Regions from separate parts of the Rhizobium sp. NPDC090279 genome, predicted to be linked through region 2. Evidence: riboswitches for the same ligand, from Rfam matches in the RefSeq annotation. Region 2 holds a riboswitch; the other holds the start of a gene.
The links. Region 2 has a riboswitch for thiamine pyrophosphate ahead of thiC (phosphomethylpyrimidine synthase ThiC). Riboswitches for the same ligand answer to the same signal wherever they lie in the genome.
Positions count from the first base shown of each region.

Region 1: it holds a riboswitch for thiamine pyrophosphate, as region 2 does, so the genes downstream of both, thiM (hydroxyethylthiazole kinase) here and thiC (phosphomethylpyrimidine synthase ThiC) in region 2, are expected to answer to the same signal.

Region 1 is NZ_JBIVYI010000006.1:178,500-185,917, reverse strand. Features, by position in the region: gene thiD (bifunctional hydroxymethylpyrimidine kinase/phosphomethylpyrimidine kinase) at 1-584, opposite strand, end outside; gene thiE (thiamine phosphate synthase) at 581-1,216, opposite strand; gene thiM (hydroxyethylthiazole kinase) at 1,213-2,016, opposite strand; TPP riboswitch at 2,065-2,161, opposite strand; gene ACIQWP_RS16605 (DUF1127 domain-containing protein) at 2,397-2,543, shown strand; gene yghU (glutathione-dependent disulfide-bond oxidoreductase) at 3,113-3,988, shown strand; gene ACIQWP_RS16595 (hypothetical protein) at 4,200-5,810, shown strand; gene ACIQWP_RS16590 (sigma-54-dependent transcriptional regulator) at 5,872-7,248, opposite strand; gene ACIQWP_RS16585 (ATP-binding protein) at 7,245-7,418, opposite strand, start outside.
Region 2 is NZ_JBIVYI010000013.1:107,621-115,038, reverse strand. Features, by position in the region: gene ACIQWP_RS27505 (thiazole synthase) at 1-60, opposite strand, end outside; gene thiS (sulfur carrier protein ThiS) at 64-261, opposite strand; gene thiO (glycine oxidase ThiO) at 252-1,232, opposite strand; gene thiC (phosphomethylpyrimidine synthase ThiC) at 1,234-3,060, opposite strand; TPP riboswitch at 3,153-3,284, opposite strand; gene ACIQWP_RS27485 (hypothetical protein) at 3,418-4,161, opposite strand; gene ACIQWP_RS27480 (porin) at 4,782-5,876, shown strand; gene ACIQWP_RS27475 (TetR family transcriptional regulator) at 6,113-6,754, opposite strand; gene ACIQWP_RS27470 (EF-hand domain-containing protein) at 7,251-7,418, shown strand, end outside.

The DNA.
Region 1 (7,418 bases), on a different contig from region 2:
GTCAGCCGACCGGCGCTTGCCAACACATCCGGACTTTCTTTGCCTTCGAGATGACCGCCCTTGACCAGGACGGCTGAAGGCCCGAGTGCCGCCAGCGCAAGCGCCTGCCGCGCCATGTCCTCGCGGCTTGTTGCCTCCGCTTCATGCAGCAGCGCCGCCGCCTCAGGCAGGTTCGGCGTGATGACGGTCGCCAGGGGCAAGAGCCGTGTGGTCAGGACGTCGACGGCGTCTGCGGCAAGGAGAGCGGCGCCACCCTTGGCGATCATGACAGGGTCGAGCACGACTGGCACGTTGCGATGCTGCTCCAGAACCTCCGCAACCGCCTCGGCGATGGCGGCGTTTGCGATCATGCCGATCTTGACGGCATCAACGCGGATATCGGCAAAGATCGCCCGGATCTGGTCCGCCACGAATTGAGGCGGCACCGGATGCACGCCGGAGACGCCCTGGGTGTTTTGGGCCGTCAGCGCCGTTAGAGCCGCCATTCCGTAAACGCCGCGGGCGGAGAAAGCTTTCAGATCGGCCTGGATGCCGGCGCCGCCGGAGGGATCGGAGCCCGCGATGGACAAGACGTTGCGGATCACTGGCGGGCCTCCTTGATGGCTTTTGCGATGAGGGCTGCGGCCGCTTGTGGGTTTGGCTGGCCACATATGGCCGAGACGACCGCGAGACCATCGGCGCCGGCGGAGAGAACGTCGGCGGTATGTTCCGCCTTCAAGCCGCCAATCGCGACTGTCGGAACTGAGCAGAGCCTGACGATGCGGGCAAGCCCGTCGAACCCGATCGGCTGCTTGTGGTCGGGCTTGGTCGGCGTGGCAAAGACCGGGCCGATCCCGGCATAGTCGACGATGCCGGCGTCTATGGCGGAGGCTAGAGCCTCCGTTTCCACCGAGAGGCCGAGGATCATGTCCGGGCCGATCAGGCGGCGGGCATCGGCGGCATTCATGTCCTCCTGGCCGATATGGAGGCCATCGGCGCCGATGGCGATGGCGGCCTCGACATTGTCGTTGACGATCAGCCGGGCATTGGTTCCATGCAGGATCTGCTTGAGGACACGGCCCGTCTCGATCATGGTTTTGGTCGGCGCATGCTTGTCGCGCAGCTGGACGATGGTTGCGCCGCCGGCGACTGCGGCACGGGTCGTCTCGACCATGCCGAGGTCGGCGCACAGCAGAGGATCGAGCACGAGATAAAGCGAGAGATCGAAGTCTTTCATGCCGCTGATATCCTTGCTGCGCGATCCAGCGTTTCCGGGGTAAGGCCGGCGAGGGCATCGAGGAAGCGCCACGAGAAAGAGCCGGGCCCATCCGCGACTGCGCCGGCCTGTTCGCCGGCGACGGCAAAGACGGTAAGCGCCGTGACCGTCGCATCGAATGGATCGTCAGGAGTTGTCGCCGCAAAGGCGCCGACAAGGCAAGTCAGCGAGCAGCCGAGTGCGGTCACTTGCGGCATGAAGGGCGAGCCGCCGGCAATGCGCCGTGCCTTTTGCCCATCGGTCACGAAATCTGTAACGCCGGTGACAGCGACGACGCACTGGTGCTTTTGGGCCAGTTGCCGAGCGGACTCTTCCGCCTGCTCGACGGCGTCGCGACTGTCGACGCCCTGGCCGCGGCTGGCGCGGCCGGCAAGCGCGATGATCTCCGACGCGTTGCCGCGGATAATCGCCGGCTGCAGCTCCAGCAATTGCGCGATTGCCTTGCGACGAAACGCGGTTGCGTAATGGGCGACCGGATCGAGGACCCAGGGCTTGCCGGCGTCGTTTGCCGACTGCGCGGCCTTCAGCATGCCGACAAGCCAGCCAGCCGAGAGCGTGCCGATATTGATCGTCAGTGCGCCCGATATGGCGGCAAATTCGCCGGCTTCCTCTTCGGCATGCACCATCGCCGGCGATGCGCCGGCGGCAAGCATCACATTGGCCGCGATATTCATGGCGACGAAATTGGTGATGCATTGCACCAGAGGCGGGTTTGCCCGCATGCTGCGAAGCAGGTTGCCTGCTGTAGTTTGGTCTTGCATATCGCCCTTTCAGGCGGGCGGGACGCGCAGGGACGACGTGCGGTGCTTACGAGGTCCCGAGCGACTCCCTCCGCCAGCATGATCTGGTTCAGGTTCGAAGGGTACCTCTCAGCCCGCCGGATGGCGGACGCCCCTGTCTCTCATTCCTCTTCTTTTCGCAGACAAAGGCGGCGCTGTCATCAGCAAATCACAAAAGCCGTCGTAGCGCTCAGGGATCGGTGCCTGCCTGCATTTCGAGCGACATATGCAGCGAACGCATGGGTGCAGTGAAGTCTCGGATCTGCAAAAGGCAGCGGGTTTCGACTATATCTTTCTCATCGAAGCGGACGGGCGCCAATCACGGCAGACCGGCTTCGAAAGCCCAAGGAAAGGGGATCATCATGAACGTAGCACGCTCTTTCAATAACTGGCGCAAGTATCGTCAGACGGTCGCCGAGCTGGGCCGTATGTCCACGCGCGAACTGCACGACCTGGGTATCGATCGCGGCGAAATCCGCAATGTTGCCCGCGCAGCCATCGCTCGCTAACGGCCAAGACGACCACCTATCAGCCGCATTCTGCCAGCGCCTGTTCCTCCCGAGCAGGCGCTTTCGTTTTATGCCAATCGCTATCGGCTTTTGTATCTCTCGCTTTGGATGGCATCGGATCAGCCCTCCGCTTTTCGCATGGCGCATAACTGCCTTGCAAACAAATGCCTATGAACTGAGCAAAGGACTGGTATCTTCTACCCACCGAAGCGATGCATCTCCTCCCGCATCCCTTCGCTTGGCAGACGTCCTCTCCTCCTCCCATGGACGACTGCAGGAACAGCGGAACTCCTCCTCCCATCCGCTGTTCGGTTCTTGTAGAAAGCCTGCCGCACCTCCTCCCGCGGCAGGCTTTTTCGTTTCAGCGAACTTCCAAGCGCTTCCAAATGGCCTAATTTGGCGTAGTGACCGCAGCTCAGGCAAGCGGCACGAGCGCCAAACGGCGCCAGCGCGTTAAAGAGTGCGCAATCTCCTCTCGCAAAAATGAACTGCGGCCACTATGTGCGACCTATGTAGCGCGCTACATCGAAAATCGCCCCCAAACTTGATTCCCGAAAAGGAGGATGCCCATGACCGGTTCTGCCGAATACACGCCGCCGAAAATCTGGACCTGGAACAAGGCCAATGGCGGCCAGTTCGCCAATATCAACCGTCCGATCGCCGGTCCAACCCACGACAAGGAACTGCCTGTGGGACGCCATCCCCTCCAGCTCTATTCGCTGGGAACGCCGAATGGCGTCAAGGTCACCATCATGCTCGAAGAGCTGCTGGCGCTTGGCCATGGCGGCGCGGAATATGATGCCTGGCTGATCAAGATCGGCGATGGCGATCAGTTCGGCAGCGGTTTCGTCGACGTCAATCCGAATTCGAAGATCCCGGCACTGCTCGACCGCAGCGGCCCGAAGCCGGTGCGCGTCTTCGAATCGGCCTCGATCCTGATGTATCTCGCCGAAAAATTCGGCGCCTTCCTGCCGACCGAACAGCCCGCCCGCGCCGAATGCCTGTCATGGCTGTTCTGGCAGATGGGCAGCGCGCCCTATCTCGGCGGCGGCTTCGGTCATTTCTACGCCTACGCCCCGACGAAGATCGAATATGCGATCGATCGCTTCGCCATGGAAGTGAAGCGCGAGCTCGACGTGCTCGACCGTCGTCTGGCCGAGAGCGAATATATTGCCGGCAGCGACTATACGATCGCCGACATCGCAATCTGGCCCTGGTACGGCGGTCTCGCCAAAGGCTGGCAGTATGGCGCGGCTGAATTCCTGCAGGTGCAGGACTATAAGAACGTCCAGCGTTGGGCCGAGCAGATCTACTCCCGGCCAACCGTCAAGCGCGGCCGCATGGTCAACCGCATGTCGGGCGATCCGTCCGAGCAGCTGCGCGAGCGCCATGACGCCAGCGATTTCGATACGAAGACGCAGGACAAAGTCGAAGCCGCCGGCTGATCTTAGAATTCTCTTTTGCGCCAAACGAACTCGCGGCCCTCCGGACCGCGAGTTTTTTATGTTCGGTATCGATGCCGGCGGGTCTCGGCAAGTCAGCCTCGCTCCACCTTGCGAAGCGTAATGTTCGGCTGCCGAGGGTCCCCCACTCGGCGTAGAACGCGGCGCGATCCTGCGAAGCGTTTCGATTTTGGGGAAAGAGGAATGCTTCTCCATGCAGCAGATTGCTGACGACCGAGCCCTGGATGAGAACGTGACCGCGGGCGCGTTGTCGCAGCAACAGAGCGAGGCGAGGGAGGCGCTCCTGAAACATCTGGTTTCGGGTGGCGACGAACGGCTGGATTGCGATCCCATGAGCGGATTGAACATGTATGGCTATGGCCCTGTGCCCCGGCCCGGAGATCTCGCTTTCGGCTCGTCGACGGCCTCCACCATCTCCGCCGGCGCCTTCGCCGCCGTTGAATCCTATTACGCCGGCCTGGTGCGGGATATGGAAGCTGGCCCTGCCACGGCTGTCTATGACCGCGAGATCGCTCGCGTGCGCGATGATCTGTTGCGCCTGCTCGGCCTGAACCAGACATCGCAGCCACGGGTGGATGCGATCCTCGCCACATCGGGCACCGACATCCATCTCTTTTCGGCAGCACTGTTGGCGGGTGAGGACGAGCGGTCCCTGATGACCATCACGCTGATGGGGAACGAGACGGGCAGCGGTGTCATGACGGCGTCGGCCGGCCGGCATTTCATGAGCCGCGTCAGCAGCGAGCAGACCGTCGCCAAGGGCGAGGAATTGCGGCCGGGGGACGCGACGCGCAATACCACCATTGCTGTGCGCAACAAGGATGGTTCGCTTCGCGCCGACAGTGAGGTGGAAGAGGAGTTGCGTGGCCTCATCGAGCTTGCCCGCGCAGCCGGCCTCAGATGCCTGCTCGTGGTAACGGATGTCTCGAAGACCAGCTTGCTGGCGCCGAGCCTTGGGACCGTCATGCGTCTGAAAGAGCGATTCGGCACCGTACTGGATATCATGATCGATGCCTGCCAGTTTCGTCTGTCTGCGGCGACGATCCGCGCCTACCTCGCGCATGGTTTTATGGTCGCGGTCACGGGTTCGAAATTCCTGGCCGGGCCGATTTTCAGCGGTGCTCTTCTGTGCCCGCTGCAAATGTCGGAGCGCTTCAAGCGACGCGCCCTGCCTGCTGCCTTGGCTGACTATTGCGGGAAGGCCGAATGGCCCGAAGGCTGGGCCGCTCGCGACATTTTGTCGGAACGCGCCAATCTCGGCCTGCTGCTGCGCTGGAAAGCTGCCTTGTTCGAGCTCGAACGCTTTGTCGGCATTCCCGAAGACCGCGTGATAGCTGTTTTGTCTGCCTTTGCGGAAGCAGTCTCTCATCGCTTTGCCAGCGATCCGGTCTTCGAACCATTGCAGAGCCGGCCATTGGACCGGCGCGAGCTATCGGGTGCGTCATCGGTCTCTCGCTGGGATGAGATTCCCTCCATATTTTCGTTCTACCTGCGCAATCTCGGCGATGGCGCCATGCTGACGGCAACTGAGATGGCGGCCGCCTACAAGGATTTGGCGGTTGAGGGTGCCGAGGCCGCGTCGGTGCGCCTTGGACAGCCCGTTCGCTGCGCCGATTTTGGCGATGTGCCCGCCAGCGCCCTTAGAATTTGCCTGAGTGCGCCGCTGGTCGTTAGGGCTTGCAAGAGCGAAGAGGCGCTTGCGGTGCTGATCGCACAGGCGATGACGGTTCTGGATCGCACTGCCGAAGCCGCAGGCCGGCAAAGGGGCGCCTCCAATGCCGAAGAGATACGCCGCAGCGCCTGAAGCGAGCCGCGCAAAACCGCTGCACGCTTTCATGCGACATGGCTTTCCTCATGGTAGCGGGTCATGAACCCCGGCGTTCGTCCCCGTCGAAGCCCGCAAAATCGCCTCTGACGATGCCGTGTCGCTGGAGCTTGTCGTAAAAGGTCTTTCTGGGAATGCCCAGCGCTTCGATGGTGCGGCGCACGTCGCCATTGTTCTGCGACAGGGTTTCGCGGATGAGTTCGGCTTCGTAACGCTCGACCCTGGCGGGCAACGGCAAGCCCTCATCCACTGTGAGCTTTTCGTCGGGTCTCGGCACGGCCGCCGATTCAAGACCGAGCACGAATCGCTCCGCGAAATGCGAGAGCTCGCGAACGTTTCCCGGCCAATCGTGCTGTTGCAGATGAAGGCGCACCGTCGTCGGTATGGCTGGCACGTCGCGCTTAAAGCGTCCGGCGGCGCGGTCGGCGAAATGGCTGAAGAGCAGAGGAATGTCATCGCGCCGCTCGCGCAGCGGGGGAATGGAAAGCGTCACCACGTTGAGCCGATAATAGAGATCTTCGCGAAAGTCGCCGCGCTGGCGGGGATCGCCGAGATCGACCTTCGCCGCCGCGACGACGCGAAGGTCGACAGGGCGGACCTCATTGGTGCCGAGTGGCGTCACCTCGCGCATTTCCAGCACGCGCAGCATCTGCACCTGAATGGCGGGCGGCATGCTTTCGATCTCGTCGAGAAACAGCGTGCCGGCGCTTGAATGCTCGATGCGTCCGATGCGCTTCTTCTGCGCGCCGGTGAATGCGCCCGGCTCATGGCCGAACAGCTCGCTTTCGATCACGGTTTCGGGCAGGGCGCCACAGTTCAGAGCGACGAAGTTGCCTTTTGCGCGTCGGCTCCAGCGATGCAGCAGGCTGGCTACCACTTCCTTGCCGCTGCCGGTCTCGCCCGTCACCAGCACGTCGACATCCGTATCGGCGATCTGCCGCAGCGTATGGCGCAGGCGCTCGATCGCCGGGGTCTGGCCAATCAATGGCAGGTCGCCCTGCGCCTGTTCGGCGGCCCGTCGCAGCGCCCGGTTTTCCAGCACAAGCCATCGCTTCTCGGCCGCGCGTCGCACGCTCTGTACCAGCCGGTCCGTGGCGAAGGGCTTGGCGATGAAATCATAGGCCCCGTCCTGAATTGCCTGCACCGCCATCGGAATATCGCCATGGCCCGTCACCAGAATGACCGGCAGGTCGGCATCGAGCGCCTTGATGCGGGCAAAGAGCTGTTGCCCATCCATCTGCGGCATGCGGATATCGGAGACGATGACACCGGCAAAATCCGCGTCCAGAACCTGGAGCGCTTCGCCTGCGGCAGAAAAAGCGGAGACGGCAAAGCCCGCCAGTTCAAGCGTTTGTTTCGTCGCCCTCAACAGATCCTTGTCATCATCGATGAGGAAGACGGGGGAGCTCTCATTCATGGTGTGGCCTTGCGCAAATGGACGGTGAAGCGTGTGCCGCTGCCGTTGCTCTCAACATCGATCCGGCCGCCATAATCGACGACGATATCTTTGGAAATGACGAGCCCGAGACCGAGGCCCTTTTCCTTGGATGTGTTGAAGGGGGTAAACAGCGAGTCGAGAATCGCTGC
Region 2 (7,418 bases):
GTAGCGCGCCGTGCCGAGAAGAAGGCGTGATGCAATTTGGGTTCCATAGAGTTCAAGCACGGGTCAGCCTCCCTGCATCGGGGTCAGGATTTCGATCTTGTCATTGTCGAACAGGGTATGGTCGTTGCGCTCTTCGCGATGGATGAGTTCGCCGTTGACGGCGGTTGCCAGCCATTCGCCCTCATATTCGAGCGTGGTCAGAAGCTGCGACAATGTGGTCGCGTCGACGATCTGCGTTTCGCCGTTGATGATCAGGCGCATTGGCGGTTCCTGTCGCTGGTGTGTCCGGAAAAGATGAGATCCGCGGCCTCTGCTGCCAACGCTGGCGCCAGCAGGAAGCCGTGGCGATAAAGGCCGTTGATGAGGATGATCTTGCCCTCCCGCGCTACCTTCGGGAGGTTGTCCGGAAAGGCGGGTCGGATGCCGGCTCCGGTTTCGACGACGGCGGCATCGGCAAAGGCCGGATGCACGGCATAGGCCGCGTTCAGCAGCTCCATCAGCGAGCGGGCGCTTATCGCTCCGGGAAATTCCGTTTCGATCATTGTTGCGCCGACCATGAACAGGCCATTGCCGCGCGGCACGATATAGACGGGAAAGCGTGGATGCAGCAGGCGGACAGGCCGGGCGAGGGTGACCTCCTCCGTCCGCAGAAACGCCATCTCGCCCCGCACGCCGCGCAGCGCCTGGGTTTGGCCAATGCGGGCAGCTCCGGTGCAGTCGATGATTTCAGAGTATCCGGCATCATCGGCAATTTCATCGATGAAGGCGACGCCCTTTGCCGACAGATCGTCTTTCAATGACTGCAGGACGTCGCGGGGATCGAGATGCGCTTCCTGCGGAAAGAACAGGCCCTGTCGGAAGCGACCGGCAAGCCAGGGTTCCAGGACGGCGATTTCGTCTTCGTCCACCCAGCGATAGCCCGTCGTGCGGCTCGCGAATCGCCTCAGCTCGTTTTGATCGCGGTTCGGTGCGATCACGAGCGTTCCGTTTCGGACGACCTTGCCGGGCAAAATCTTTTCCCAACGATCAGCGGAATCACGACCGCGCTCCAACACGGCCTCATCAGTGCTCTCCCGTTCGCACCAGGGCGCCAGCATGCCTCCGGCGAGCCAGGAGGCGGCGCGGAGAAAGTTTCGGCTTGGGTCCGAGATCGTGACCTCAGCCCCGCGCCGGATCAGTTCGTGGGCGACCGTGAGGCCGGCAACGCCGGCCCCTTTGACGAGAGCACGCATCTCACTCGGCCGGATGTGCGGTGGCGTCGATCGGCATATAGAGGTCGCCACCCTCCCGATATTTTGCCGCCATCGCCTCCAGCCCCTCTTTCTGCGCCTCGGCGCGGATATCGTGCGAAATCCGCATCGAGCAGAATTTCGGGCCGCACATCGAGCAGAAATGCGCGACCTTGTGCGCTTCCTTCGGCAGGGTCTCGTCGTGGAAGCTGCGGGCGGTATCCGGGTCGAGCGACAGATTGAACTGGTCTTCCCAGCGGAACTCGAAGCGGGCGCGCGACAAGGCGTCGTCACGCACCTGCGCGGCCGGATGCCCCTTGGCAAGGTCAGCCGCGTGGGCGGCGATCTTGTAGGTGATGACGCCGGTCTTGACGTCGTTGCGATCGGGTAGCCCCAGATGCTCCTTCGGGGTGACGTAGCAGAGCATCGCGGTGCCGAACCAGCCGATCATGGCAGCGCCGATGCCCGACGTGATGTGATCGTAACCCGGCGCGATATCCGTCGTCAGCGGCCCGAGCGTGTAGAAGGGCGCCTCGCCGCAGACGGCAAGCTGCTTGTCCATGTTTTCCTTGATCTTGTGCATCGGCACATGGCCGGGGCCTTCGATCATCACCTGGCAATCCCTAGCCCAGGCGATCTTGGTCAACTCGCCGAGGGTTTCCAGCTCGGCGAATTGCGCGGCGTCGTTAGCATCGGCGATCGAGCCGGGGCGAAGACCATCGCCCAGTGAGAAGGAGACGTCATAAGCGCGGCAGATGTCGCAGATTTCCTCGAAATGCTCGTAGAGGAAGCTTTCGCGGTGATGATGAAGACACCACTTGGCCATGATCGAGCCGCCGCGCGAGACGATGCCGGTGACGCGGTTGACGGTAAGCGGGATGTAATGCAGCCGCACGCCGGCATGGATGGTGAAATAGTCGACGCCCTGTTCGGCCTGTTCGATCAACGTGTCGCGATAGACCTCCCAGGTCAGGTCTTCGGCGATGCCGCCGACCTTTTCCAGCGCCTGATAGAGCGGCACGGTGCCGATCGGCAGCGGCGAATTGCGGATGATCCATTCGCGGATGTTGTGGATGTTGCGGCCGGTCGAAAGGTCCATGACGGTATCGGCGCCCCAGCGGGCGGCCCAGACCATCTTCTCGACCTCTTCCGCCATGGAGGAGGTGACGGCGGAGTTGCCGATATTGGCGTTGATCTTCACCAGAAAATTCCGGCCGATGATCATCGGCTCTGCCTCGGGATGGTTGATGTTGGCAGGGATGATCGCGCGACCGGCGGCGACTTCCTGGCGTACGAATTCCGGCGTCACATGGTCCGGGATATGAGCGCCGAAGCTTTCACCATCGCGAATCAGGGCTTCGGCTTTCGCCTTGCGGCCGAGGTTTTCGCGAATGGCGATGAATTCCATTTCCGGCGTGATGATTCCGGCGCGCGCGTAGGCAAGCTGGGTGACTGCCTTGCCGTCTTTGGCCCGCAGCGGCTGGCGCTTGGCCGGGAATTCCGGTGTCAGCCGTTCGCCGGTGACAAAGCCGTTGTCTTCGGGGCGCACATGGCGACCCTCATAAGCCTCGACATCGCCGCGGGCGAGCGCCCAGTCACGGCGCAGCTGTGGCAGGCCCTGCTCGATGCGGATGTCGGCGCCCTCGACGGTATAGGGGCCGGAGGAATCGTAGACGACAACAGGCGGCTCGCCCGATGTCGGATGGACGCTGATCTCGCGCATCGGCACGCGAATATCTGAATGGATGTCGCCCGCGACATAGATTTTTCGCGAGGCCGGCATCGGGCCTGTCGTAACGGTCGGAGTGAGGTTCTTTGCGGCAATGTTCATCGTTTGAGGCTCCAAGTTGTTGTTGGAGACCCAGTCAATCAGCCGGAATGATGAAAAGACGCCAGCATGGATTCCACGCGTGAATCCGTAGCCCTTGAGCGCTTGCACCGTCCCTACGCCAGTATGAACTGGATCAGGTTCAACGGGTCACTGCGCCACAACAGGCAAAGCCATATTGTCCAGCAGTATCTCAGCCCCTTGCCGGGACCCCCCTGGTGAATGCGGAAAGGCTAAGCCTTACCCTTGTCTTCTGTCAAGCCCGCAGCAGCGGCGGCATATTTGCCGCGATTGGCCATCCTTGCATCCGCAAGAATGCAACTTAATCGTGCAAATCTGGGTGTTCGGTATTGCGCCGCCTCAGTAACGCGGCGCGGTATTGCCGACGAAGCGATGAGGACCGGTGTGGGAGAGCTTGCTGGCCGTATCGAGCCAGATCTTGCCGCCCAGCGCTCGCCAGCGGTGACAAAAGGCGAAATCTTCGCTGAGATAGATTCCCGTCCCCTCCTCGATCATGCATTCGAACAGGGCGTATTGGGTGCCCGGCGAGCGTTTGGTGCTGGGATAGGCGTGGATTGCGTTGTAGCGCAGTTCCGGATAGGCGACGATCATTTTTTCAATGACGTTGCGCTTGATCAGAAGCATGCCTGTGCCTGCATAGATGGCACTGACGAAATCGCCTTCACGCTCGGCGACTTGGCCGACAAGCGGGGTGCCGACATAGTGAAGTGCGGCGGACGAAAGTGTTACGCCATCACGTGAATTGATGCGGGCGGCCGTGTCCCAATCGTAGTCCTTGATGGGATACATGGCGGCGACCACATCCTTGTCGGCTCCGAGCAGTCTCATGACCTGATCGGGCTCGAAGCTGATGTCGGCGTCGATGAAGAGCATGTGGGTCGCCGTGGTATCGTTCAGGAAAGACGAAACGAGCGTGTTGCGGCTGCGGGTAATCAGGGCGTCATTGCCGAGCAGAGCAAGTGTCAGTTGTATGCCCGCCTGCGCGCCCGTCTGCATCAGTGAAAAGATGGACTGCATGTAGTCCTTGGTAACGAGGCCACCGAAGCAGGGTGTCGCTATGAAGATCAGCCGGTTCTCATTCATTCGCGATTTTTCCCTCTTAGATGGCGCGACTCGCTGGAATCTAGGAAAATTCAATATTTCTGTGTGTACCGATTTATTGAATTTTGTTTCTGAACTTTGCTCAAGCCGGTGGACTAGGGCCCTCTTGCCGTTTCGTCGTGCCCGCCTCGATAGCATCGTCGCAATTGGGTTTGGTCGCCATGCTCCCGCCGATTGCCGAAACGCGCTACCATCAGATGTGGTTGATCGTCTTGATTGGCAGATGTTTGCATCAACAGGGATATCTCCGCGATCGCCGCAGGAAGCTCGATATGCCCGCCGTCGCAAGTTGCATTTAAGCAACATAGGCCAAGACTAACGCTTGAGCGTGTTTCATATAATTGACAAACATACGGGCTGTTTGTAAACCAAATACAGGACAAAAGTTGTCTTACGGTCGAGTAATCGGTCGGATCGGTAGAGGCATTTCAAGCCCTTTGCCGCGGGGGCAATCATGGAGGTTCGAGGGGACTCAAGCCAACATCAGGTGCGTATTTGCCGGGCTACCCGGTCGCGTTTAGAACGAAGCGATCTCTAAGGTGGTGCTCCAGTTGTGCGCTCGCGGTAGATTTGAAATGCATATTACAACCAGGAGTTTAATAATGAACATCAAGAGCCTTCTTCTCGGCTCCGCTGCTGCGCTGGCAGCAGTATCGGGTGCCCATGCAGCCGACGCAATCGTTGCCGCTGAGCCCGAGCCGCTGGAATACGTTCGCATCTGCGACGCATACGGTGCTGGCTACTTCTTCATTCCGGGCACGGAAACCTGCCTCAAGATTGGCGGTCGCGTCCGTTCTGAAGGCGAGTGGTACGACGCTTACAATCCGAACAGCAGGGTCGGTACGCTGTGGCACACCCGTGCTGAGCTGAGCGTCGACACCGCAACCGACACCGAATACGGTCCTCTGAAGACCAACACGGTTATCCGTTGGGACTGGAACGACGGCGGCTCGACCTCCACGAAGCTCCTGTTCGCCAACATCAGCCTCGGTGGTTTCACGGTCGGTAAGCTCGACTCGCAGTACAACCTGTATGTCGGCTACGCCGGCGACGTCATCAACGACGACGTGATCTATGACGGCCCGTACGAACTCAACCAGTTGACCTACAACTACGACGCCGGCAACGGCTTCACGGCTATGGTCTCGCTCGAAGACTCGAACTCCGCTTCCGACGGTTCGGCATCCTACGGTGCAAGCTGGTGGACGGACGACAAGTCCAACCACTACGCTCCTGATGTTGTCGCCGGTCTCGGCTTCAAGTCCGGCGCATGGGGCGTCAAGGTTGTCGGCGGTTACGACTCGATCGTCGAAGAAGGTGCTGTCAAGGTTCGCGTCGACGCTGACTTCGGCGTGTTCTCGGCCTTCTTGATGGGCGGCTACAACACCGACGGCGACAAGCTCAACAAGTATGCCGGTACCAATCTCGATCGTTCGGCTTGCCCCGTTAACGACCCGTCGAAGTGCGGCTGGGGTGACTGGGCTGTTTGGGGCGGCGGTAGCGTTCCGATCAACGACAAGCTGAAGTGGAACATCCAGCTCGCCTACACCGACTCCAAGATCTTCGCCGCTACGACGAACCTCACCTGGAATCCGGTTAAGAACCTGACGCTCCGTCCGGAAGTTTCCTACACCAACTTCGATTCTGTGAACCAGGATCAGTGGGCTGGTATCATGCGCTTCGAGCGTAGCTTCTAATAGAGAATTACCCGGCCTCGCGTCGGGTAAGAGGAGCCCGACGTTCCAATCCGTCGGGCTTCTTTCATCGATCGGTTGACCTCCGATCAAAATAAAGGACCTGGCTTTCCCTCCGGGTCCTTTTTTTATTCCAGGCTTTTGGGGATCTGTTCTGCGTTTGGCAGAGACGTCGAAGCGTTCTCGTCATTCCCAGATCATTCCGAAGGGAAAACCGCTGCGCGCCTTTCCCGGAATCGTCAGACGGCCGTAATCGCCAGCTCCTGCGCCTGGGCCAGGGGAAACCACGTCTTCAGCACCATCTTGATGAACATCTGTCCGCAAGGGACCAGCTCGAAATTGCCCCGGTCGAGCGTCCATTCGGTGATCAGGCCGCCGATGACTGCCGTCAGTGCGGAGGCGGCCGTATCCGGCGTCCAGGGCGCCGGAAGTTTCGTCTTTTCATCCATCAGCGTGAATATGCGTTCGAAGTTCTCGTGCATGTCGTGCCGGAACGAGCTTGCACGGCTGGTGGTGCCGTCACAAAACGCCATGTCGAGGTGCATCATCACCTTCAGCATGCTGCGCTTGCGCGGATCACCGTGAACGTCGTCGAATATCGCTGCTATCGTATCGGCGATGAGATCGAGCGGATTGGGCGGCAGCTCCTTGGACATCCGCTCCGCCAATTCCTGAAACGGCTCTTGGGCCTCGTCGCGAATCGCGAACATCAGCCCCTGCTTGTTCTTGAAATGCCAGTGCACTGCTCCCCGCGTGACACCGGCGGCTGCGGCTATCTCCTCCAGGCTAACATTCTCGTAGCCCCTGTCGAGAAACAGAGCCTTTGCAGACTGCAAAATCTCGCTCCTCGTTTCTGCCGCCTCCTCCTTAGTTCGCCTCATTCACCTCTCCACAGAAACCGATTTCCAAGCTGAGCCCCTCTTCTTTTATTCTTGTTCCATCAATGCCGCCCGGTGCCGGAGCCAATATACCAGCAGCGCTCAACAAAGTGGCGGAATTTATATATTCCCTAAAAATTGGGGAAGGAAATCGCAACAGAATGTATTCGTCAAGCGCCTATAAGCCACGCGCAAGTTTCCTCGTGCAATTTCCCCATGTTGGGAAGTGAAAATCGAAAATGTGCAGATGCTGATATAGCCATGATGGCGACAAGTATTGGCGGGGCGATCCCGGGTTCGCTTGCTCTGGAAACGACGCATCGGTCAAGTTGGGGCGCAAGACGCGTTTGACCAGCGGCGTTCGCAAGTCCATCCGCTCATATCGATCATCGAAGTCGTGCTTTCGCCTTCATACGGCGGGGTCTGGCGTCGAACATGTTCAAGTCGCGTACGCATAAGCCATCCGAGTTCCTCTCAACGCTCGTATCTGGAGGCCCCAATGACGAGCATATCCTCGATCTCATCGAGCAACTACTATCAATATCTGACATCGCGTTCGACAGCGTCGACGGCAGATGATTCCATTGCATCCTTGCTGTCCGATAGCTCCTCAGGTAATTCGTCGGGCAGTTCTTCCGGCACGAGTTCCTCATCGTCCTCTTCGGAC